DNA from 2 places in the Psychrobacillus sp. FSL K6-2843 genome. Region 1 is predicted to be linked to the other one. Evidence: riboswitches for the same ligand, from Rfam matches in the RefSeq annotation. Region 1 holds a riboswitch; the other holds the start of a gene.
The links. Region 1 has a riboswitch for FMN ahead of ribE (riboflavin synthase). Riboswitches for the same ligand answer to the same signal wherever they lie in the genome.
Positions count from the first base shown of each region.

Region 2: another riboswitch for FMN. It lies ahead of MKY94_RS08800 (ECF transporter S component); the one in region 1 lies ahead of ribE (riboflavin synthase).

Region 1 covers NZ_CP152021.1:2,892,356-2,903,034, forward strand. The annotation lists gene MKY94_RS14660 (DUF2225 domain-containing protein) at 1-3, shown strand, start outside; gene MKY94_RS14665 (NifU family protein) at 48-281, opposite strand; gene MKY94_RS14670 (hypothetical protein) at 639-1,178, shown strand; gene ribE (6,7-dimethyl-8-ribityllumazine synthase) at 1,467-1,931, opposite strand; partial or broken gene ribB (3,4-dihydroxy-2-butanone-4-phosphate synthase) at 1,973-2,557, opposite strand; gene ribE (riboflavin synthase) at 2,572-3,207, opposite strand; FMN riboswitch at 3,331-3,468, opposite strand; FMN riboswitch at 3,572-3,709, opposite strand; gene MKY94_RS14690 (YuzD family protein) at 3,968-4,294, shown strand; gene MKY94_RS14695 (NAD(P)/FAD-dependent oxidoreductase) at 4,426-5,493, opposite strand; gene MKY94_RS14700 (YuzB family protein) at 5,622-5,858, shown strand; gene MKY94_RS14705 (TIGR01457 family HAD-type hydrolase) at 6,057-6,821, opposite strand; gene MKY94_RS14710 (DUF86 domain-containing protein) at 6,808-7,269, opposite strand; gene MKY94_RS14715 (DUF3055 domain-containing protein) at 7,355-7,621, shown strand; gene MKY94_RS14720 (YutD family protein) at 7,669-8,010, opposite strand; gene lipA (lipoyl synthase) at 8,025-8,960, opposite strand; gene MKY94_RS14730 (Na+/H+ antiporter NhaC family protein) at 9,055-10,617, opposite strand.
Region 2 covers NZ_CP152021.1:1,761,957-1,772,635, forward strand. The annotation lists gene MKY94_RS08795 (hypothetical protein) at 1-563, shown strand, start outside; FMN riboswitch at 1,270-1,404, shown strand; gene MKY94_RS08800 (ECF transporter S component) at 1,559-2,152, shown strand; gene MKY94_RS08805 (ferredoxin) at 2,304-2,552, opposite strand; gene MKY94_RS08810 (helix-turn-helix domain-containing protein) at 2,664-3,698, shown strand; gene MKY94_RS08815 (RecQ family ATP-dependent DNA helicase) at 3,691-5,100, shown strand; gene MKY94_RS08820 (LysM peptidoglycan-binding domain-containing protein) at 5,178-5,816, shown strand; gene MKY94_RS08825 (CBS domain-containing protein) at 5,890-6,522, shown strand; gene MKY94_RS08830 (metallophosphoesterase) at 6,695-7,459, shown strand; gene MKY94_RS08835 (YpdA family putative bacillithiol disulfide reductase) at 7,491-8,459, shown strand; gene MKY94_RS08840 (hypothetical protein) at 8,727-8,951, shown strand; gene MKY94_RS08845 (asparaginase) at 9,022-10,002, opposite strand; gene prsW (glutamic-type intramembrane protease PrsW) at 10,082-10,679, shown strand, end outside.

The DNA of each region.
Region 1 (10,679 bases):
TGAAAAAAAGAAGCCTCATTCAGGCTTCTTTTTTATATGTGTTGGTATTAAAATACTTGTTCTACTTCTACTATTCCAGGTACTTCCTCTAATAAAGCGCGTTCAATACCAGCTTTTAACGTGATAGTAGAACTTGGGCAGCTCCCGCATGCTCCTAAAAGGCGTAATTTTACAATACCATCTTCAACGTCAACAAGCTCGCAGTCTCCGCCGTCACGTAGTAAGAATGGACGCAATTTATCTAAAACTTCTTGTACTTGTTCGTTAATTGTATCAGTCATATATGTCGACTCCTTTCGCTATAATCATTATAGAATAATTGTTGGTTAAATGGAAGTGTTTACTCCCCACAAAACACACCGTGATAAGAGTGTTCCCTAAGATTCATAAAATAATTATTTACCCTGTTTTATTCTTAAATACAAATCATTTTTACGATGATTTGTATATAGACTATTTACTTAATATTAATAATAAATAGCTAGAATCGTGTTACTTCAGGCTTTTATTCCCCAATATATCTTTCCAAAATAAATTTATTTTCAATTCTAGTCTATTAGACTAGCTTCCTCTACTAAAAGTTCATATGTTACAGTATGCCATTTGTTGGCAAATAAACTTCGAGGAGGTGTTTTTTTATGGTTTTAACCTTACAAGCATTTACAACTCCAGCAAATACTCAAGTCATTGCTGATACAGCTGCTTTACCAGGTACTCTTCCAACACCAGCAGTACCAACCGCACCAGCTATGTTGTCTCCTTTAATTGATGGCAGCAGCGCTTATATCTGGTCACCGAATACAGCATCCAACCAAACGGTTACATTCCAAAGCATTTTCGACATTGGAACTTTACCAATTCTAGGACTTGCTTTGCCACTTAGCGCGTTTTATGCGTATGCAGGTAACGAGACTGTCTCAGTAACTGCAACTTTAGAGGTAGTAAATCTTTTAGGAATTGTTATAGCAACTATTCCTTTATTTACCGATGCTAACTCTGGTAGCTCTCAGGACGTAGCAATTGCATCTGGAGATGCTCTTTTAGCAGTTGGTTTATTAGGAAATACAGGTCGTATTGTCATCAATGCTACTGTTACTTCCCCAACAGTAATAGGATATTCTGCAAATCCCGGCAGATATCTTGGACAACTTACCGTTCGTAGTCTTATAGCTGTTTAACAGCAGCTCCTCTTAAGGATGGCGTCTATACAATTTACAAGTTTCCCTCAATCTAGTAAATAACTTAGGCTAATTCACTGAAAACGTAAGCATCTCTGTACATGTACAAATAAACCAGTACATGTTTCAGAGGTGCTTTAAATATACTATTGGAAAAGTGAGAATAGGTAATTCTCAATAAGAATTGCTAAAAAAATTTGTCGGTTAATTTCATAAATAGCACTTTGCCAGTATTCACAGCCAACCAATTATATTATATTCAATGTCATGTGTATCGATTCTCTTTTCTTAAAATAAACGATTTAAATTCGCCATTTCAATTGCAGAAACCGCACTGTCATAGCCTTTGTTTCCAGCTTTTGTTCCTGCACGTTCAATTGCTTGTTCAATATTTTCCGTTGTCACTATACCAAAAATAACAGGTATACCCGTATCTAGGCCTGCTTTTGCAATGCCTTTTGCTGCTTCATTACATACATAGTCATAGTGCGTAGTAGATCCACGTATTACAGTACCTAAGCCGATTATTGCATCGTAGTTTTTCGTATTTGCCATTTTCTTTGCGATAAATGGTACTTCAAATGCTCCTGGCACCCAAGCGATATCAATATTTCCTTCCTCAACTCCGTGACGTTTTAAACCGTCTAGTGCACCGCTTAATAATTTGTCATTAATAAACTCATTAAATCTTCCTACTACAATTCCTATTTTTAAATCTGTACCGACTAGCTGTGCCTCAAAAATTTGTCCCATGCTCATTCTCCTTTTACGTAAGCTTTATAATTCGCTTCTGTGTATTTCACTAAATCTTCTATCGTAATAAACTTCATTTGAAATTTTTCTGCAATTTTTTCAAGTTGTGGTATGCGTGCCATTGTACCGTCCTCGTTCATAATCTCACAAATAACAGCGACTTCTTTTGAACCACATAATTTAGCTAGTTCTACACCTGCTTCTGTATGACCACGACGCTCTATAACTCCCCCTTTTTTTGCGATAAGAGGGAATACATGTCCTGGACGGTTGAAATCTGTTGCTACAGCTTGATTATTTAATAGTGCAAGAATTGTATAAGATCGTTCAAATGCACTAATGCCTGTTGTTGTTGATTTATGATCAATACTAATGGTAAAGGCTGTTTGATGTGAATCCGTGTTCTTATTTACCATTGGGTCTAATGACAATCTTTCTGCAATTTCATTTGAAATGGGTGTGCATATTAAGCCACGACCATGCACTGCCATAAAATTAATGTTTTCAGGTGTTGCATACTCACCTATTACGACAAAATCACCTTCATTTTCTCGATTTACATCATCGACTACAATGATGATTTCACCTTGCTTTAATGCAACGATTGCTTCGTCTATAGTATTCATTTCATTCCACTCCTTTAGAATCCGGCTTTTTGTAAGAAATCAACAGTCACTTTTCCTGTATTTTGATTGGCTAGATGCTTTGCTACATACTTGCCAATTAAATCCGTTTCAATATTGACAATTTCTCCAGTCTGTTTTAAGCCAAGCACAGTTTCCTTGAATGTATGTGGTATTAAAGAAACAGTAATTATAGAATCTGTTACATTAAAAATCGTCAGGCTTGTACCATCAATGGTGATTGAGCCCTTCATTAAACAGTTAAAAAGCAATTCTTTTGGCATTGCTAAGTCGATATATACTGCATTGGAAGCTGGTCTCTTTCGAAGAATCGTTGCAACACCATCGACATGTCCAGAAACAATATGACCGCCGAATCTGCCATTTGCAGACATTGCTCTTTCTAAATTCACTGTTGAACCTTTTTTAAGTTGCTGTAAGCTTGTCGATTTAACCGTTTCAGGCATCACATCTGCCACAAACAGATCATTCGTAAACTTTTTAACAGTTAGACACACACCATTTACAGCAATGCTATCGCCAAGCTGTACATCTTCTAAAATTTTGCTAGCTCCAATGGAAATTTCCATCGATTGAGTAGACATATTCATCTGCTGAACAGCCCCTAGCTCCTCAATAATCCCTGTAAACATCTTCCTCACCTCTTTCTCAAAATAAAAAACCCCGAACATTTTTTGTCGGAGTTTCGATGAGAGGTAAATTTGGCTTCGTCAAATAAGACTAGTGAATATGTATTTTCAAAAGTCTACTTGCGTTGCTTCCTTCTCCCATCCAGACTATAACTGTCGGCTTTGGACTTGCACCAAATCCTGCACACTAAAAGTGGCTCACGGGCTTAGAGATACAATCTCAACACCGTCGATTGGGAATTTCACCCGACCCCGAAGGAATAATATAAAATTGTTGTAAAATAAAAAAATTCCCAACACGGTTGTGATGGGATGAAAGTGCATAGCAAAAAATACATTTTAAAATTGCAATTTTAAAATGTTTTGCTTACTCCTTCTCCCATCCAGACTATAACTGTCGGCTTTGGACTCGCACCAAATCCTGCACACTAAAAGCGGCTCACGGGCTTAGAGATATAATCTCAACACCGTCGATTGGGAATTTCACCCGACCCCGAAGGAAATTATTCTATTTGATTAGTATTGTATCATAAAAATTCGACGTAGAGGCTTTCTTCGTATTACCACCTTTTAGTTGATTTGCATTCCTGGACTTTCAGACTAACTAAATCAACAACCGTTAGTGCATGAAACAATCATGACTAAAGCTATCATATTAAAACTCTATCATTTAAAGGATATTCGCTTTTTGACAGTATTTCCGTATCCCCTTTATAATATAGATGGGTAAAATAATATATAAGTTAAAGGGGACAAGTATTTTATGGCACAAGAAAAACTCACTGTTGAAATTTACGGTGCCGATATAGTATGTGCAAGCTGTGTGAATGCTCCTTCTTCTAAGGACACGTATGAATGGTTAGAAGCTGCAATTACCAGAAAATTTCCTGGACATCAAATAACATTTTTATATATTGATATAGAAAAGCCAATAGAAGACGAAAAACAACTGTCAATTGCCAATCAAATTGCAAATGATGAGTTTTTCTACCCATTAATAATGATAAACGAGGAAGTTATAGGGGAAGGTTATATTCAGTTAAAGCCTGTATTCTCTGCCCTCGAAAAGTACGGTTATATAGCAGAATAACGTTAAGTATCATTTCAAAAAGTACTCAAATAAGCTTATTAAGTAAAATGCTTTTTCCCAGAGAAAGCATTTTATAAAAAAATAAAAAGCTTGGGAACGCGTTTAACTCCACGTTTCCAAGCTTTTTTAATTTATCCGTTATGGCGTTTATACATCCAAAGTAAACCTGATTTCATCAATCTTGCAATACGTCCAGTAACAGAGATATCTGCCAAATAAGCAAAGCCTTGCTTTTTACCTAGAGATCCCATAAAGCCTTTAAGCTTAATATCTGGCATTTTTTCTGGTAGTGGCTGACCCTTCCAGCGTGCTTGCAGTACTTTCACAATCTGCTCTGCCTGTTCCTCTGCTAGCTGTGCACTTGGAGCAAACGGCAAGGATGCACAATCACCAACTACAAAGACATTATCGTAACTTGGTAGATCATGATATTGAGTAAGGATGATGCGACCAGTTTTGTCCTTCTCTCCAGGTAAAGCACGAACAGGAGCAGCTGGCTGAATACCGGCTGTCCAAACTACAACATCTACCGGAATTATTTCATCATGATTATATAATTTGTTTGGTTCCACTTTTGTGATATTCGAATTGCTTATCACGTCTACATCATTTGTATCAAACCATTTTTGTACAAAATTACTTAAGCGTTCTGGAAAGTCTCTTAATACTCGAGGGCTACGGTCAAATAATTTAATTTTTAAATCTGGTCTACTTTCACGAAGCTCACTCGCAAGCTCGATTCCACTTAGACCTGCCCCCACGATTCCTACAACAGAACCTGCTGGTAATCCACCAATCTTATTGTATGTGTCTCTAGAGCGCCCAATTGTTTGAATGCTATAAGTAAATTCATCCGCTCCTGGAACATTATGATACTTATCTTCGCAGCCAAGTCCAATTACTAAATCATCGTATGGAATTATTTTTTCATCTTGTAGAATTACTTGTTTGTTTTCTACATCAATTTTCTCAATTTCTCCATAAGTAATTTTTAACTTGTCACTCTCTGGAAAAGCCACTCTAATTTCATGATCAGATGATGTGCCTGCTGCCAACGCGTAAAATTCTGTTTTTAAACTATGAAATGGTGTACGATCTATTAATGTGAGTTCTACATCATCTGGCAAATTATTTGGTAATAGGCGTAGTAATACGCGCATATTCCCATATCCTCCACCTAACAATACTAATTTTCGCATAAATATTCTCCCTTTTGTTTCAATGTCTCCTCAAATTATAAATGATTGTGACACATTTCACAATAAAACTTCACAATTGACCTTTATAAAAAAATAGAGTAGCATGACGATGTAGTGAGGTGACAGCTATGAATCCAATGGTTGAATTTTGTATAAGCAACCTTGCAAATGGTTCACAAGAAGCTTTTGATATATTAGAACAGGATCCTGATTTAGATGTGTTAGAATATGGCTGTCTTAGCTATTGTTCCCTATGTTCCGAAACACTTTTCGCCATAGTGAACGGTGATGTGGTAGAGGGTGAATCTTCCGAAGATCTTGTAGCCAAAATATATAAATACATTGAAGAAAATCCATTATTTTAAAAGGTATCGAGAAGATATTCTCTCGATACCTTTTATATATTTTAATCTATTAAATCAATTTCATACATTCATTCCATAAATAGCATTACTCCATTTATGAGTGAGAAAAAGAAATAAGGTATTCTCTGTTCTAAGCTCAACAGGAATACCTTATTTAATACAGTTATTATATTGTTCTTCCAAACAATGAATGGTGTTTTATTTTATCCAGTCATGTAAAGTTTCTAAAAAATGAGTCGGTTTTTGAAGGAACATTTGAACTTCTTCCGTTCTATTAACTCCAGTATTGACGTGAGCAGTATCAATTCCCATGTGAATGCCGGTTAATATGTCTGTTTGATAATTGTCTCCAATCATCACCATCTCTTCTTTTTTAAACCCATACTTTTTTTGAATAAACTCAAGCATAAACGGTTGCGGCTTTCCAGTAAAAATAGGTTCAACACCTGTAGAATGCTCTACTAATTTGGTGAACGCTCCATTCCCTGGAAGATAGCCTCTTTCACTTGGGAAAGCGTGGTCGCTATTTGTAGAGATAAACGCCGCTCCAGCCCTAATTGACAAACAAGCTTGTGCGAGCTTTTCGTAATTGACTTTATGGTCTATTCCCATGACAACCACCTCTGCTAAGTCATCCGTTGGCTCAATTCCTACAGAACATAAAGCATCCTCCAAGCCCTTCTCTCCAATCATAAAAACGCTTTTTGCAGGATAATGCTCGGCAATGTAATTAGCAGCTGCAATCGATGAAGAGATAATTTGCTCCTCAGTAGTATGTATGTCCATCTTCGCTAGCTTCGCTTGTAGCTGCTTTTGAGTCATAGAAGAGTTGTTAGTAACGAAAAAAGGTTCAATCCCATTGTTTTGCAAATAATGTACAAAATCTACAGATTCCTGAATTGGTGTTAGTCCCTTATATACAGTTCCATCTAAATCTAAAAAGTATCCTTTATAGGCGGACATCGGAGTCTTCCGGTAAAAATGCTGAAACTGGCCCAAGCTCATTAATTAAATAATTTTCTACTCTTTCTGGAAACTGTTGTAAATAAGGGAGATTTTTCACTAGAACACTTTCTAATTGCTTATGGTCTACGGAAAAGAAATGTCTCACAAGCTCTTTTCTCATTTCAATAACAGCTTTTAAAGGCGCATCCATCTCAGCTGTAATTACTTTTTCATCAGTCAAAATATCAATTATGTCATCATAGCCACCTGGATCCCTCATGATGAAGCCATCAATCATTGAGTTACCTACATCTATAATGGACTCAATCATATTTTGTCCCACTCGCTCTAATGCAAGTTTCGTTATATTATTTTCATTCCAATCTTTTTTACTATCTATTAAGTCAAGCAATTCTCTCATATGCTTCAATGTCATTGCAATACTTTTACGGTCCACAAAATACATTGTACAGCCTCCTAATTCTTGGTCAGTTGATATATAGTTCTATTCTATAGTACCATAATTCATAGGTAAGGAAGGAGTGTCAAGGGTGGAACGATTTTTCTTGTATGATGACGTCGAAGATACAAAAACAAGATTCGTTGGATTTACTGGAGAAAGCCAGCGATATGATTTAGCAATTGTCCAGAGTTCTCGATTTTTCGGTAAGGTACTTGTGATGGACATTCAATACAATCGATCAGCTATTATTGGGTCGGATGATGTGGAAGAACCTGGCTACTTAGAGCATGTTTTTAATAGATCTGAAGCTGAAGCAACGGAGCTAAGAGATTATCTAAGAGAATTACTGAGCTAAAGTGGAATATTGTATAGATTTTTATAAAAAGAAAAACCTTGAGCAGATCATAATTGATCTTGCTCAAGGTTTTCTTTCTTATCTTTTACTAGTTCGAGTGGGACCGTTTTTGGTGCTACCCCTGTTTTTTTAACAATAAAGTAAGCACACCCAAAGTTACAATACTCGTATAAGTAATCCTTCATAGTGCTAATTTTCGTATCAAATGTTGCTTTATGATTTCGATCCTCGAAAAAGCCCTTTAGACGAAGCTGACCGTAGCCCCAGTCGCCCATTATATAATCATACTTCGTTAAAATCTCACTATAACGCTCTATAAATGCTTCTTCTTTAAAAGCCTCTCGAAAATCCTCAATCACTTCATAAGTGAAACCTTCAGCAATAATCATTCGCTCACCATCCATTAGCTATTTTGAATAGCTAGTAATTCCTCACCTTGCAGTTGTCGTTGCTTCGCTGCTGCATTTACCTGTTCATCCGCATGATAACTACTTCTAACTAGTGGTCCTGCCTCACAATGAGAGAAGCCCTTGCTCATGGCAATTTTACGTAATTCTCCAAACTCAGCTGGTGAATAATATTTTTGTACTTTAAGATGTTTTTTTGTTGGTTGTAAGTATTGGCCAATAGTCATGATATCTACATCGTGAGCACGTAAATCATCCATAACCTCTATAATTTCTTCAAATGTTTCCCCTAGACCTAGCATTAACGAAGACTTCGTAGGAATAGTCGGTTGCATTTCCTTAGCACGTTTTAATAACTCTAAAGATCGGTCATATTGAGCACGCGCTCTAACTCTTGGAGTTAAACGTCGTACTGTTTCAATATTATGATTTAGAATATCCGGCTTAGCATCCATTATATTACGAATGTTTTGCTCAATACCACCCATATCTGAAGGCAATACTTCAATAGTTGTAAAAGGATTTTTTCGACGAATTGCTCGAATTGTCTCTGCAAAGACCTCCGAACCACCATCCTTTAAATCATCACGGGCTACCGCTGTTACAACTACGTGTTTTAGATTCATAATGACAACTGAATCTGCTACTCGCTCTGGTTCTGCTAAGTCTAACTCGTTAGGAAGACCTGTCTTTACAGCACAAAAACGACAAGCTCTTGTACACACAGCTCCTAAAATCATGAATGTCGCAGTACGTCGCGATCCCCAGCATTCATGAATGTTTGGACATCTTGCTTCTTCACAAACTGTATTTAAATTATTTTCACGCATTAATTTTTTTAAGCCTTTATAATCCTCATTGGTATTTAACTTTATTTTTAGCCAGTCAGGCTTGCGTTCATGCTGTTCTTTTGGTGGTTTACACGCTGTCACGATTCCATACCCCATTCCCATTAATCTGACTTTACTGATGTCAATGTACCATATTATTAGAATTCAAACAACCTTCTAAAATCAACGGGCAGAACTATTGAACCACTCTTTTGCTTCTAATCGACCAAAAGGCAAACAACAAAACAATTATAATTATAACTGTTATTAACCCTATCAAGACAGAGCTTGTTAAGCCTAGTACCAAGTAACCTACTGCTGCAATAATTGCGCTAATAATAGCATAGGGCAGCTGAGTCATTACGTGGTCAATTACATTAACACCTGCTCCTGTGGCAGACATAATAGTCGTATCGGAGATTGGTGAGCAATGGTCTCCAAAAACTGCTCCTGCTAAAACAGCAGCTAAGACTGGAAGCAATAATTGAGGCTCAATCGCCATGATGATACTCGCTCCAATAGGAAGTAAGATACCAAAAGAACCCCAAGATGATCCAGTTGCAAAAGCCATAAATGCTGTTAACACAAACATTAATACAGGTATCACACCTACTGGTACATTGTTTTCCGTAACTAAAGTAGCTAAAAATGCTCCAGTTTCTAAAGCTGTGATTAAATAAGACAACGACCAAGCAAACACTAATATCAAAATAGCTGGAAGCATAGATTTAACACCTGTGCATATGGCTTTCCACACGTAAGTCATGTTTGCCTCTGGGTTCGTTTTAAATTGACGCATATATAAAATCATTGCGATTATACTAGCTGTCAGTCCCCCTATAAATAACGAAAGAGGTACATCTGTATGTTCAAAGATTATAAAGATGTCTAAAACTTTTCCTGAAAGGCTATAACCCGTCCAAAACATACTTCCTAAAGTGACAACCACTAAAGAAATAATAGGAAGTAATAAATCAATCACCTTACCATAATTATTTTCCGGGAAATCACCCTCTAAATCTCCAGGATTTGTTTTCTCCGGGTCAAAAAGTACGCCTGTATCCATCGCTCGTCTTTCATGCTTTTTCATCTCAAACAAATCAAAGTCAGTCCAAGCTGTGAAAAAGACCAATGCTAATGTTGCAATTACATAGAAGTTCATCGGTGCCATTAACACAAATGCCTCCAGCGGTGTATAATCAGTCACCGCATGTGTAGCAAAAATTACACCAAGCTGACTGATTAGGAAAGCTCCCCAACTAGAGACTGGAGACACTACACAAACTGGTGCAGAGGTGGAATCGATAAAATAAGCAAGCTTTGCACGAGAAACTTTATGAGAGTCTGTAATAGGTCTTGCGATTTGCCCAACTGCTAATGCATTAAAATAATCATCCACAAAAATGATAATCCCCAAAAAAGCAGTTAAAAGTTTAGATCCTCTTTTTGTTTTGATTCTTTTGATAGCCCAAGCAGCAAATGCTGTGCTACCACCGGAAAGACTAACGAAAGCTGTTACTACTCCTAATAATAATATAAAAGCTAAAATATATATGTTATATACGTTTAACCCACCATCCCAAAAGGAAACTTTAAATGAGTCCCATAACAAAAGAAAAGATTGTACTGGGTTAAAATTCTCCACAAGTAATGCGGCGGAAAGAATCCCCGCTCCCAATGAAAGTAAAACCCTTTTAGTCACTAAAACCATAATAATTGCCAATAACGGTGGCACTAACGAAAAAATAGTATTTTCCAAAACTGTTCCTCCTTAAAAATCGAAAAGCCAACCTATAAATATATATAGGTTGGCTTGATTAT
Region 2 (10,679 bases), 1.1 Mb from region 1:
AACACTATTTACCTAAAGGGCATGGTTATGATGCTGCTTCAGCTACTTCCGGAGTGTATACTGATACAATCCGTCATATTTTTACGGATTTTTCCTTCCTGGAACGATTAAGTGAGGATGGCACAGCTATCAATTGGGACCAAGTAGGAGTAATAGGGAAAAAGGAATTGGCAAGCGGAAACAAAGAACGAATGTATTTTAAACACACAATGAATAGCGGACTGACATTCCTTGTTCCAAAGGATGCTAAGTTTGAGAATGCTTTTAAAGATATGCCAAAATCAGCAAATGATCTTTATACGACTGTTGTACCGAAAGATGTTAGTTATGAGGTATCAGAGGAAGGCAACACGGTTGTAATAACATTTGACGAAGCATTAGATTTGGCAACATTGGAATATGAAGATTCTATTCTTATGATTGAAGCCTTTACATTAACAGCTGCAAGCTTCGATAAAACAGTTCGTCTAGAAAATGTTGTACAGAAGCAATGGGATCGATTTGATTTGACAGCTAATTTACCAATCCCAATTGGCCCTAATGGGTACATGATGAACCACTGAATAATAAAGAATCGACCTACTAATTAGTCGGTCGATTTTTTTATTGGGTTTTTTATACGAAAAAAGTGTTTTATAACCGGATAGAAAAATTTATGATCGTTCGGACGAGTTTTATGACCGGATAGAAAAATTTATGACCGTTCGGACGAGATTTATGACCGGATAGAAAAATTTATGACCGTTCAGACGAGAGTTATGAGCGGATAGAAAAATTTACGACCGTTCAGACGAGAGTTATGACCGGATAGAAAAATTTATGATCGTTCGGACGAGAGTTATGACCGGAAAGAAAAATTTATGACCGTTCAGACGAGATTTATGACCGGATAGAAAAATTTATGACCGTTCAGACGAGAGTTATGACCGGATAGAAAAATTTATGACCGTTCGGACGAGAGTTATGACCGGATAGAAAAATTTATGACCGTTCGGACGAGAGTTATGACCGGATAGAAAAATTTACGACCGTTCGGACGAGTTTATAACCGGACAGAAAAATTTATGACCGTTCAGGCAAGTTTTATAGTCGGAAAGAGTTATTTATTACAGTTATATATAAGGTGAACAAAAAATCACTGTACTTTAATTTCATAAAAAAGGTTCATCTGTTAATATACTTAAATCGAAACAGTTGTATTGCATATATTAATATAGTTTGATAAAATGATTGTAATTCAAGATAATCTTGAATGACAATAAAATATTGATTCATCTTCGGGGCAGGGTGAAATTCCCGATCGGCGGTATTAGAAGAGTTTTTTCTTGAGCCCGCGAGCCGTAAATGGCAGGATTTGGTTAAATTCCAAAGCCGACAGTATAGTCTGGATGGGAGAAGGTGAAGGTGCAGTCGTTTTTCGTATGCTCTTATACGGATACGCTTATTTAAGTGTACCTTTTTCTCCTTTAAGCTTTATTTGCTTAAGGGATTTTTTGAGTATTGATAACGAACTGAACCTTTCTTCTTGTGGAGTGAATCGCAAAAGGAGAGAGGATTTATGGCAAAAAGTAAGACGCGTATGCTTATTGCAATCGCAATGCTAAGTAGTATTTCTTTCGTTTTAATGCTGCTTGCATTTCCGTTACCAGTTTTACCAGCTTATTTGAAAATTGACTTCAGTGATATCCCAGCGTTAATTGCTGCAATCACTATGGGGCCAATTGCAGGAATCATTGTAGCTTTCATGAAAAACGTACTAGATTGGTTCTTTTCAGGAAGTCCTACAGGCGTTCCAGTCGGTCATATGGCTAACTTCGCAACTAGTATTTTGTTTTTGACACCTGTTTATGTCATTTATCGTAAAGTTTCTTCCTCTAAAGGGATTGCTTATGGTTTAGGCGTCGGGACAGTTTGTATGGCCCTTGGTATGAGCCTGTTAAATTATTACGTTTTCTTACCAATGTATTCGTACTTTTTAAACTTCCCAGCGGAAACAGGAACAGCTTTATTTAATTCTATCATTTTCGGTATTTTACCGTTTAATCTGATAAAAGGTATTATAGTTACAATTGTTATGGTTGTTCTATTTAAACGATTGAAGCCTATACTAGACAAGGTGAGCGAGTCGTTTAAAGTTCCAAATATAAATTAAAGATATGTATGACTGCTGGCAAACTAGACAATTTCTAGTTTGTCTGCGGTTTTTATTTTTTTGTAGGTATAGTATTAACCTGCCACTTAAGTTTATAGAAATATAAAAAGCCAAGAAAAATGAGCTAGTCATCCTTCTTGGCATTAATATACTATTCAAATTTTAGAGCGTCGCCTTCAAATGATTCTTCAGCCACTTTAATGGAATCGGTAGGGCAGCCTTCAAATGCATCCTCCATGTCCTCCATCAGTTCCTCTGGAACTTCCGTTGTTCCCGTGTTATCATCTAAAATAACAAAGGCAATACCTTCATCGTCATAGTCATATATGTCTGGAGCAGCTGCTCCGCAAGCTCCGCATGCGATACACGTATCTTTATCTACTATAGTATATTTTGCCATTAGTATATTCTCTCCTTTAATTCTACTTATAAGAATTAGCTATCTTATTCATTCTAAAGCTGTTTACGTTTCTTTTCAACAAAAATACTTTCAAACTGTGAGGTATTTAAATTGTATTTTAGCCAACTATTACTAAATGTTATTCAAAAATTTAATGGGGAACGGTCAGCAATGGCTTCCTTTTACTTATTAAAAGGGAAAAAATCTGGACAAACCATTCAAGATGTCACTTATTTTAATCTACATCGTTTTTTCTCTATTTATCCGAAGTTAACACAAGAAGAATATAAGCAGCAGTTGTTTAAACTCCAACAAAACAACTGGATTGAAGAGGAAGATTCTCTACTAAGGATTAGTCATAAAGGTTTAAAACAGTTAACTGGATATACAGAACCTTTGTTTAATGGCTGGGAGCTAAGGGGAAATGAAAAATTGTTCTGGTCAAGATTAGAATTAGTAGTCCAAACACTATCTTATTTTAATAAAAATGAAACTAGATTTATTCCCAATCAAAAAGATTATTCGGTTCACCAGTTTGTGAAAGATTACTTACGAGGGAGAGACTATAAATCATCAACATTTCAAAAGGACTTTAAAAGTCAGTTAGAGCATTTACTTCAAATTGCTGAGTTACAGGAAATACATCGTATACTATTAGTCTATCGAATGAGCGGTTATCACATTAGTGGGCTCACATGGGAGCAATTAGCACAGGAGTGTGGAGAATCTATTATAGATATGAAGCTTCAATTTGTAGAAGCGTTGCATATTGTCTTAGATAACATCAATCAAGAAAGTCATCCAGATTTAATAGGTTTAACAAAAGAGATTTTTGTACATAGTCCTTTAACACAATCCGCTTTAAAGACCGAACAGCTTTTAAAGGAAGGTTACTCTATCCAAGATATCGCTGCCCTAAGATCTTTAAAAGCAAATACAATCGAAGATCACTTAATAGAAATAGCAGCAGCTGATCGAAGTTTATCATTGACATCATTTATATTGAACGACCAAATAAAAAAAGTGCTAGAATTCTCCAATAAACATCAAACCAAAAAATTGAGGTTAATTCGCGAGAACATACCTGAGTTAAGCTATTTTCAAATTAGACTGGCTTTAGCTAAAGGGGAGAAAGAAAATGGATGAACTTCAACACATTCTTCAAACTAGGTTTGGATATAAAGATTTTAGAGAAGGACAGAGGGAAATAATCGAAAAAGTCCTAGCTGGAGAGGATGTAGTAGCTATTTTGCCCACTGGGATGGGTAAATCGTTGCTGTTCCAGCTACCAGCATATTTAAAGAATGGAGCGGTGCTAATAGTATCCCCTTTGCTTTCTTTAATGCAGGACCAGGTAGAGCAGTTAAAAATGATGGGAGAAAAAAGAGTAGTGGCCATCAATTCATTTTTATCCTTCGAGCAAAGAGAAAAGGCGTTATCTGGTTTACAAAATTATAAATTTATTTTTACATCACCTGAAATGTTACAGAATGAGCGTTTTCAAAGAAGGTTAGCTAGTTTAAATTTAGCTTTTATAGTTGCTGATGAAGCGCATTGTATTTCCCAGTGGGGATTTGATTTCCGACCTGATTATTTAAGGATCTCTGAGTCGCTTAAATCGTTAAGAAAGGCAAACGTGCTAGCCTTAACTGCTACAGCCACAAAGGAAGTTGTAAAAGATATAAAAACTACCTTGTTAATGGAACAGCCATTTGAATATATTCATTCCTTGGATCGTCCTTATATTGCTTACGAAGCACATGAGGTGGAGAGCCAAAAAGAAAAGGTAGAATGGATATTAAATAGGATTACTAGCACTACTGGACCTGGTATATTATATAGTCAGTCGAGGAAAAAAACTGAATTTTATACAGAAGAGTTACAAAAAAAGGGCATCAGAGTCGCTTATTATCATTCTAAAATGGATCAAGATGACCGTATTCTCATTCAGCAACAGTTCCAACAAGGCCATTTAGATTGGATTTGTGCTACGAATGCTTTTGGAATGGGTATACATAAGGATAATATTAGACAAATTATACATGATCATATACCAACCTCCGTTGCCAATTATATGCAAGAGGTTGGACGGGCAGGTAGAGACGGAAAACAGTCCATAGCCTCCATTCTTTATATGTTATCCGATGTAGAACAAGCTTATTTTGTTGCGATGCAGGATTTTCCCGACGAACAGGATATTATCCTTGCATATCAGACCAATGAAAATCAGGTGCAGTTATCTGAAACAACGGAAAGAATTTTAGATTATTGGAAAATGGTATTGTCAACAGAGGAAACTATAGAACTGTTTAAGAATATTCGACAAAAAAAATGGATAGAAATTCAAAGCTTGTACACGCTATTACAAAATGAGAATTGTATTAGGGAACAGGTAATTGCCTATTTCGATCAAAAGCTGATAGACAAGCCTTTAAATTGCTGTTCAAAATGTTCTTTAAATCTTCAAGAGTTATTTCATTTACACGATAAACCCCTTATCCATGCTACAGTATTAGATTGGAAAAGTAGATTAGGCAGTATCCTATAATACTTAACAACATTTACATTTTCAACAAAATTCGTCATAATAGTAGTAGATAAGTGGAAGAATGGAGTTTGACTAATATGAGTAAAGATGATTATCAAAAAAAGATTGACGAACATAGACAGTCCATTGGTGTAGAGAGTGAAGCAACTGAATTGAGAAGAAGTAGAAGAAATCCACCAGGTAAAAAGAAAAAGAAAAAGAAAAAGAATATACTCATCCCATCCTTGTTTTTTATATTTATCTTATTGCCTGCAAGTGTTTTGATTTATGTACAATTTTTTTATCAACCAGAAAGCGAAGCCTCAACTGAAGACGAAGGAATCATACAGGTTGTTACTAAGCCAATTTCGAATTTGAACAGCAGCAGTGAAGAAGAGGAAGAAAGAGAAGAGGCAAACGAAACGGAAGAAAATCAAACTTCAGAAGCAGAGAAGCCAGAAGATACAACAGAAGTGCCTCAATCAACTCCAGCCCCTCCGGCAGTTGAACCTAAAGAAAAGGAGGAGGCAGCAACACCAGCACCAACTCAGCCTAAAAAAGAAACTGTACAAGAACCAAAAAAAGACGCGAAAATTCATATAGTTAAGGGTAATGAAACATTATATCGAATCGCGATGAACTACTACAATAATCCAGAAGCAGTCGAAAAGATAAAAGCTGCAAATGGACTAGCTTCCAATGAAATTTATGAAGGACAAAAATTAATTCTGCCATAATCACAAGTTGGAAGGATAAATTCACTTTTTATAGAATATATAGGTATAGACCGTTTTGGAAAGAGGTGTTTGTATGTTTGTAAAAAGTGTAATGATACCAAAGGAAAAATGCTTAACTATTAAAGGCAATGCTTCAGTTTTGGACGCTTTAAATGAACTAGAGGCAAAGGATATTGATGCATTACCAATTATTGAGGATGGAAAGTATAAGGGGATGTTTAACAAGTACCTTTTATACAAGGCGTTCTTTTATAGCAACACAGATAAAGATACTTTTTTGAAACAAACAAAGGTATCTGATGTTGTAACAAGGGAAGATACATTTGTTCAAACTAGTGATGTGTTTGAACAGGCTTTTATGAAGCTATATGATTTTCCAATTTTAGCAGTAGTAGAAGATGAGAAGTTCTTAGGCATAGTCACACGCTATGACACAATTCATCAGTTTAAAAGTGCATTTGGTATGAATACAAAGGGCACTCGAATTGCCTTTACTTCTGTAGAATCTGAAGGAAGAATTCTGAAAATGTCCGACATTTTGCATAAGTATCACACTTCTGTAATTTCGCTAGTAACATTTGATGAAACTGACAAGCTAGTGCGCCGAATAGTTCTTAAAATTGACAATGAGCAAAAATTAGATCGAATTATTCAAGACTTAGAAAAGTCAGGTTTTCGAGTGTTACATATTGATAAAGATGAGTAATATAATCAATATAACGAATGGTTTAAGGACAGGGATAAAATCCCTGTCTTTTTGTTTGAAAGATAATATAGTCATGCTGAAGCTATAGCTGATACCTCTCGTGTTTCCCCATTTGCTTTTCGGGGTAGATATAGGCGCTTGTGCTTTTTTTATAATGGTTAGGGGGGATTTAATGTTGTATATAGTAATAACAGTTTTGGTATTGTGCTTGCTTCTTTTCACATATATGCTCTTTTTAGCATTTCAAACGAATGTCAAAGAACATAGTCTCTGTGTAAAAGAAATACCTAAAGGAGAGCAATTCCATATATTTTTTATATCTGACATTCACCGTCGGAAAATTAAAGATGAACTCATCCACAGTATTATCGGAAAGGTGGATGTAGTAGTTATTGGTGGAGACCTCACGGAAAAAGGAGTACCATTGAATCGGACAGAATTCAATTTAAAGCAATTAAAAAAGCTTGGCCCTGTTTTTTATGTTTATGGTAATAACGACCGAGAAGTCGGTGAAAGTAACTTATTAACTTTGTTCGAATCCCTTGATATTCATATTTTGAACAATAGTTCTGTAGTTCTTTCTAATCTAAATCCTTCCTTGCGATTAGTAGGTATTAATGATGGCTTTGTCGGAAAAGTAAATATAGCAGAAGCCTTCGAGGATGTAAAAGAAGAGGATATCTTAATTTTTGTAACACATGCACCAGCATTCTTTCATGCGGCTCAAAAAATAAGTAACCCACGATTAATGTTGGCTGGACATTTACATGGCGGTCAAATTCGTATTGGTCCTTTAGGGATATATGAAAAGGGTAGTTTTAGATTGAAGGAAAATAAAGCAGAGTTAATAAGCAATGGGTTTGGTACTACAGGCGTACCGCTGCGCCTTGGTGCTAAACCAGAATGCCATATCATTACTCTTAAAGGTTGTAAATGATTAGTAAAAAGTAAGAAAGGAAGTTTTGTACTTGGAACAAATTATTGATGTAGTAGTAGTTGGAGGAGGACCTTGTGGAATTTCTGCAGCAATTTCCACACAAGAGTTAGGATTAAAAACGCTCATTATAGAAAAGGGTAACATTGTAAATGCGATATATAATTATCCAACCCATCAAACTTTCTTTAGTACCAGTGAAAAGCTTGCCATTGGAAATGTACCGTTTATCGTAGAGGAAAGAAAACCAAAAAGAAATCAAGCCTTGGTTTATTATCGCGAAGTAGTAAAACGTAAAAATATTCAAGTTAATAAATATGAGCATGTAAAAAATGTGGAAAAAGCTTCAAATCATTTTGTCATTACAACTTCTAAGGGCTCTTATAAAGCGAAAAATGTTATTATCGCTACGGGATATTATGATCATCCAAATTATATGGGTATTCCTGGAGAAAAACTGCCAAAAGTATTCCATTATTTTAAGGAAGGGCACCCTTACTTTGCCCAAAATGTTTTGGTGATAGGGGGCAAAAACTCAGCTATCGATGCTGCACTTGAACTCAATAAGGCGGGCGCGCATGTGACAGTAGTGTACCGTCAAGGGCAATATTCACAAAGTATTAAGCCTTGGGTTCTACCAGAATTTGAAGGCTGTGTACGTAATAATGAAGTAAATATGCACTTCAATACGGAAGTTATGGCTATAAATGATGATAGTGTAACTTTAAAGGGTCCCGACGGTGAATTTACGATTGAAAACGACTTTGTTTTCGCTATGACAGGTTATCATCCAGATCATTCATTTATTGAAAAGATGGGTGTAGCAATAGATGCCACTACCGGTAAACCCTTTCACAACCCGGATACGATGGAGACTAATGTAGAGGGGATTTTTATAGCTGGAGTAATCGCTGCGGGCAATAATGCAAATGAAATTTTTATAGAAAACGGTCGATTTCATGGAGAACAAATTGCTACAGAAATAAAGAGAAAAGCTTTGTAAGAAAGTGCGCATGTGAATAAACAAACATCTGTTAAAACTGTCTTCTATAAAGGAGTTTCTAAATGATTGAAATTATTACCGATGTACATAATCTGGAAGGTACTTGTTATATAGAGATATTACCTGATATATAAAGGGGAATGCTGGAATACTTCTTCTATTTATTTCACAGAAGAGAACTTTAGCTATATGCTGCCCGTCTTCGAGAAGTGCTGTAAAGAATTTGATTATTACGCATTCAATGAAATTGATATAGATACGTGGAAAGTGATTTCTTTCGAATTAGAACAACTAAAAATATTTTTAACTGAAAAACCTATTAAAATTAGCTTGAAAGAAGTATTGGGTTTTCCATTTGTTTATTCCGAAAAAGAATTTATGGAAAACTATGATACAAATAGTGCGCAACTTATTACAATGATTACTCAATTTCAATTATGGATACAGAAAAAAAGTTTAGTAACAAGTTTTATCTCTGTTTTAGGTATATAAATAAAAGAACATATTATTTAACAAAAAGAAGAAAGCAAAATAGCTTTCTTCTTTTTGTTAAAAACTATAGCTATTTCTCTTGTCTACTAAATATACTATGTAGAGCTTGCTCAGGGTTCAGATGGTTTAAGGCGATCAGGAGAGCTAGTCGAGCTTTTTGCCCGTTTAGACCTTGAGCGAAAATCACCCCACGCTCCTTCAATCCTTTTCCTCCACCTACATATCCATATACGTCCTGCGCAATGCCATTAAAGCATCTTGACACTAAAACAATGGGTATATTCTTTTCTAAAATATCATGGATAACGGGTACTAAGCTTGGTGGAACATTACCTTGACCCAATCCCTCTAGAACAATACCATCAAACCCTAAGTTAACCGATGCCTCAAGAAGATCAGGCTCCATTCCTGCATATACCTTAAACAGAGCAACCCTTTTGTTAATTTGTTGAATCGGAAATATTGGTTGATGATTAGGTGAATGATGAAAATACACAATAGACTTAGAGATAAATCCTATAGGTCCATACTGAGGACTCTGAAATGTACTTACATTGCTAGCATGTGTTTTCGTTACGTTCTCGGCTGTATGTATTTCGTCATTTAATACTACTAATACGCCTTTACCTTGTGCATCATCTGATGAAGCTACTTGTATAGCAGCTACTAAATTGTATAAACCATCCGATCCTATTTCGTTTGCCGATCTCATAGCTCCAGTAAGTACGATGGGAATAGTGGTTCCAATGGTCAAATCTAAAAAATAGGCCGTTTCCTCTAATGTATCGGTTCCGTGTGTAATAACTACTCCATCAATATTTCCTTCTTGAATGTATTGATCAATTAATTGTTTAAGTCGTAACATTTCAAAAGGGGTAATATGTGGTGATGGGAGATTAAAGATTTCAGTTTCTATAATATTTGCAAAGCCCTTTAGTTTTTCTGCCTCCACCATAAGTGGATTTTTTTCGGACGGCATCACAGCACCTGTAACTACATTTACTTGCATAGAAATAGTACCGCCTGTATGGATGAGTAAAATTGTTTTCAATTATATAACCTCCAATTTTTTTACAAAATGATTAGAAATTATTGTATACTATTATTAGTAATGTGGAAGGAGTAAGAAAATGTTCGTACTACTTTCCTGTGCAATAGCACCGGCTCTTGCGCTTTTAAGTTATTTCTATCTTCGAAAAGAAATTTCGAAAGAACCTTCAAGACTTTTGTTACATACTTTTATTTATGGTGCTATATTAACATTTCCAATTATGTTTATTCAGCACGTTCTAACTGAGGAGCATTTGTTTGATACTCTATTTTTGCGCAATGTTTTAGTGACAAGCGCTTTAGAGGAATTTTTTAAATGGTTGATTTTAATGGTAGCCTTATACAACCACATAGACTTTGATGATCCATATGACGGAATTCTATACGGAGCAAGTGTTTCTCTTGGATTTGCCACGGTAGAGAATATCCTTTACCTCTTAAACTTCGGAATGGACGAAGCTTTTTTAAGAGCATTACTTCCCGTTTCGAGTCATGCATTATTTGGGGTTGTCATGGGATTTTATATTGGAAGAGCTAAATTTACTTCTACCAAAAAAATAAAATATGAGGTTTTTTATGCATTAGCTGCCCCATTGTTTCTACACATAATTTATAATAGCATACTAACCTTCACAGGGTTAGAAATATTGTTAATGGTACCGTTTATGCTGTTTTTAT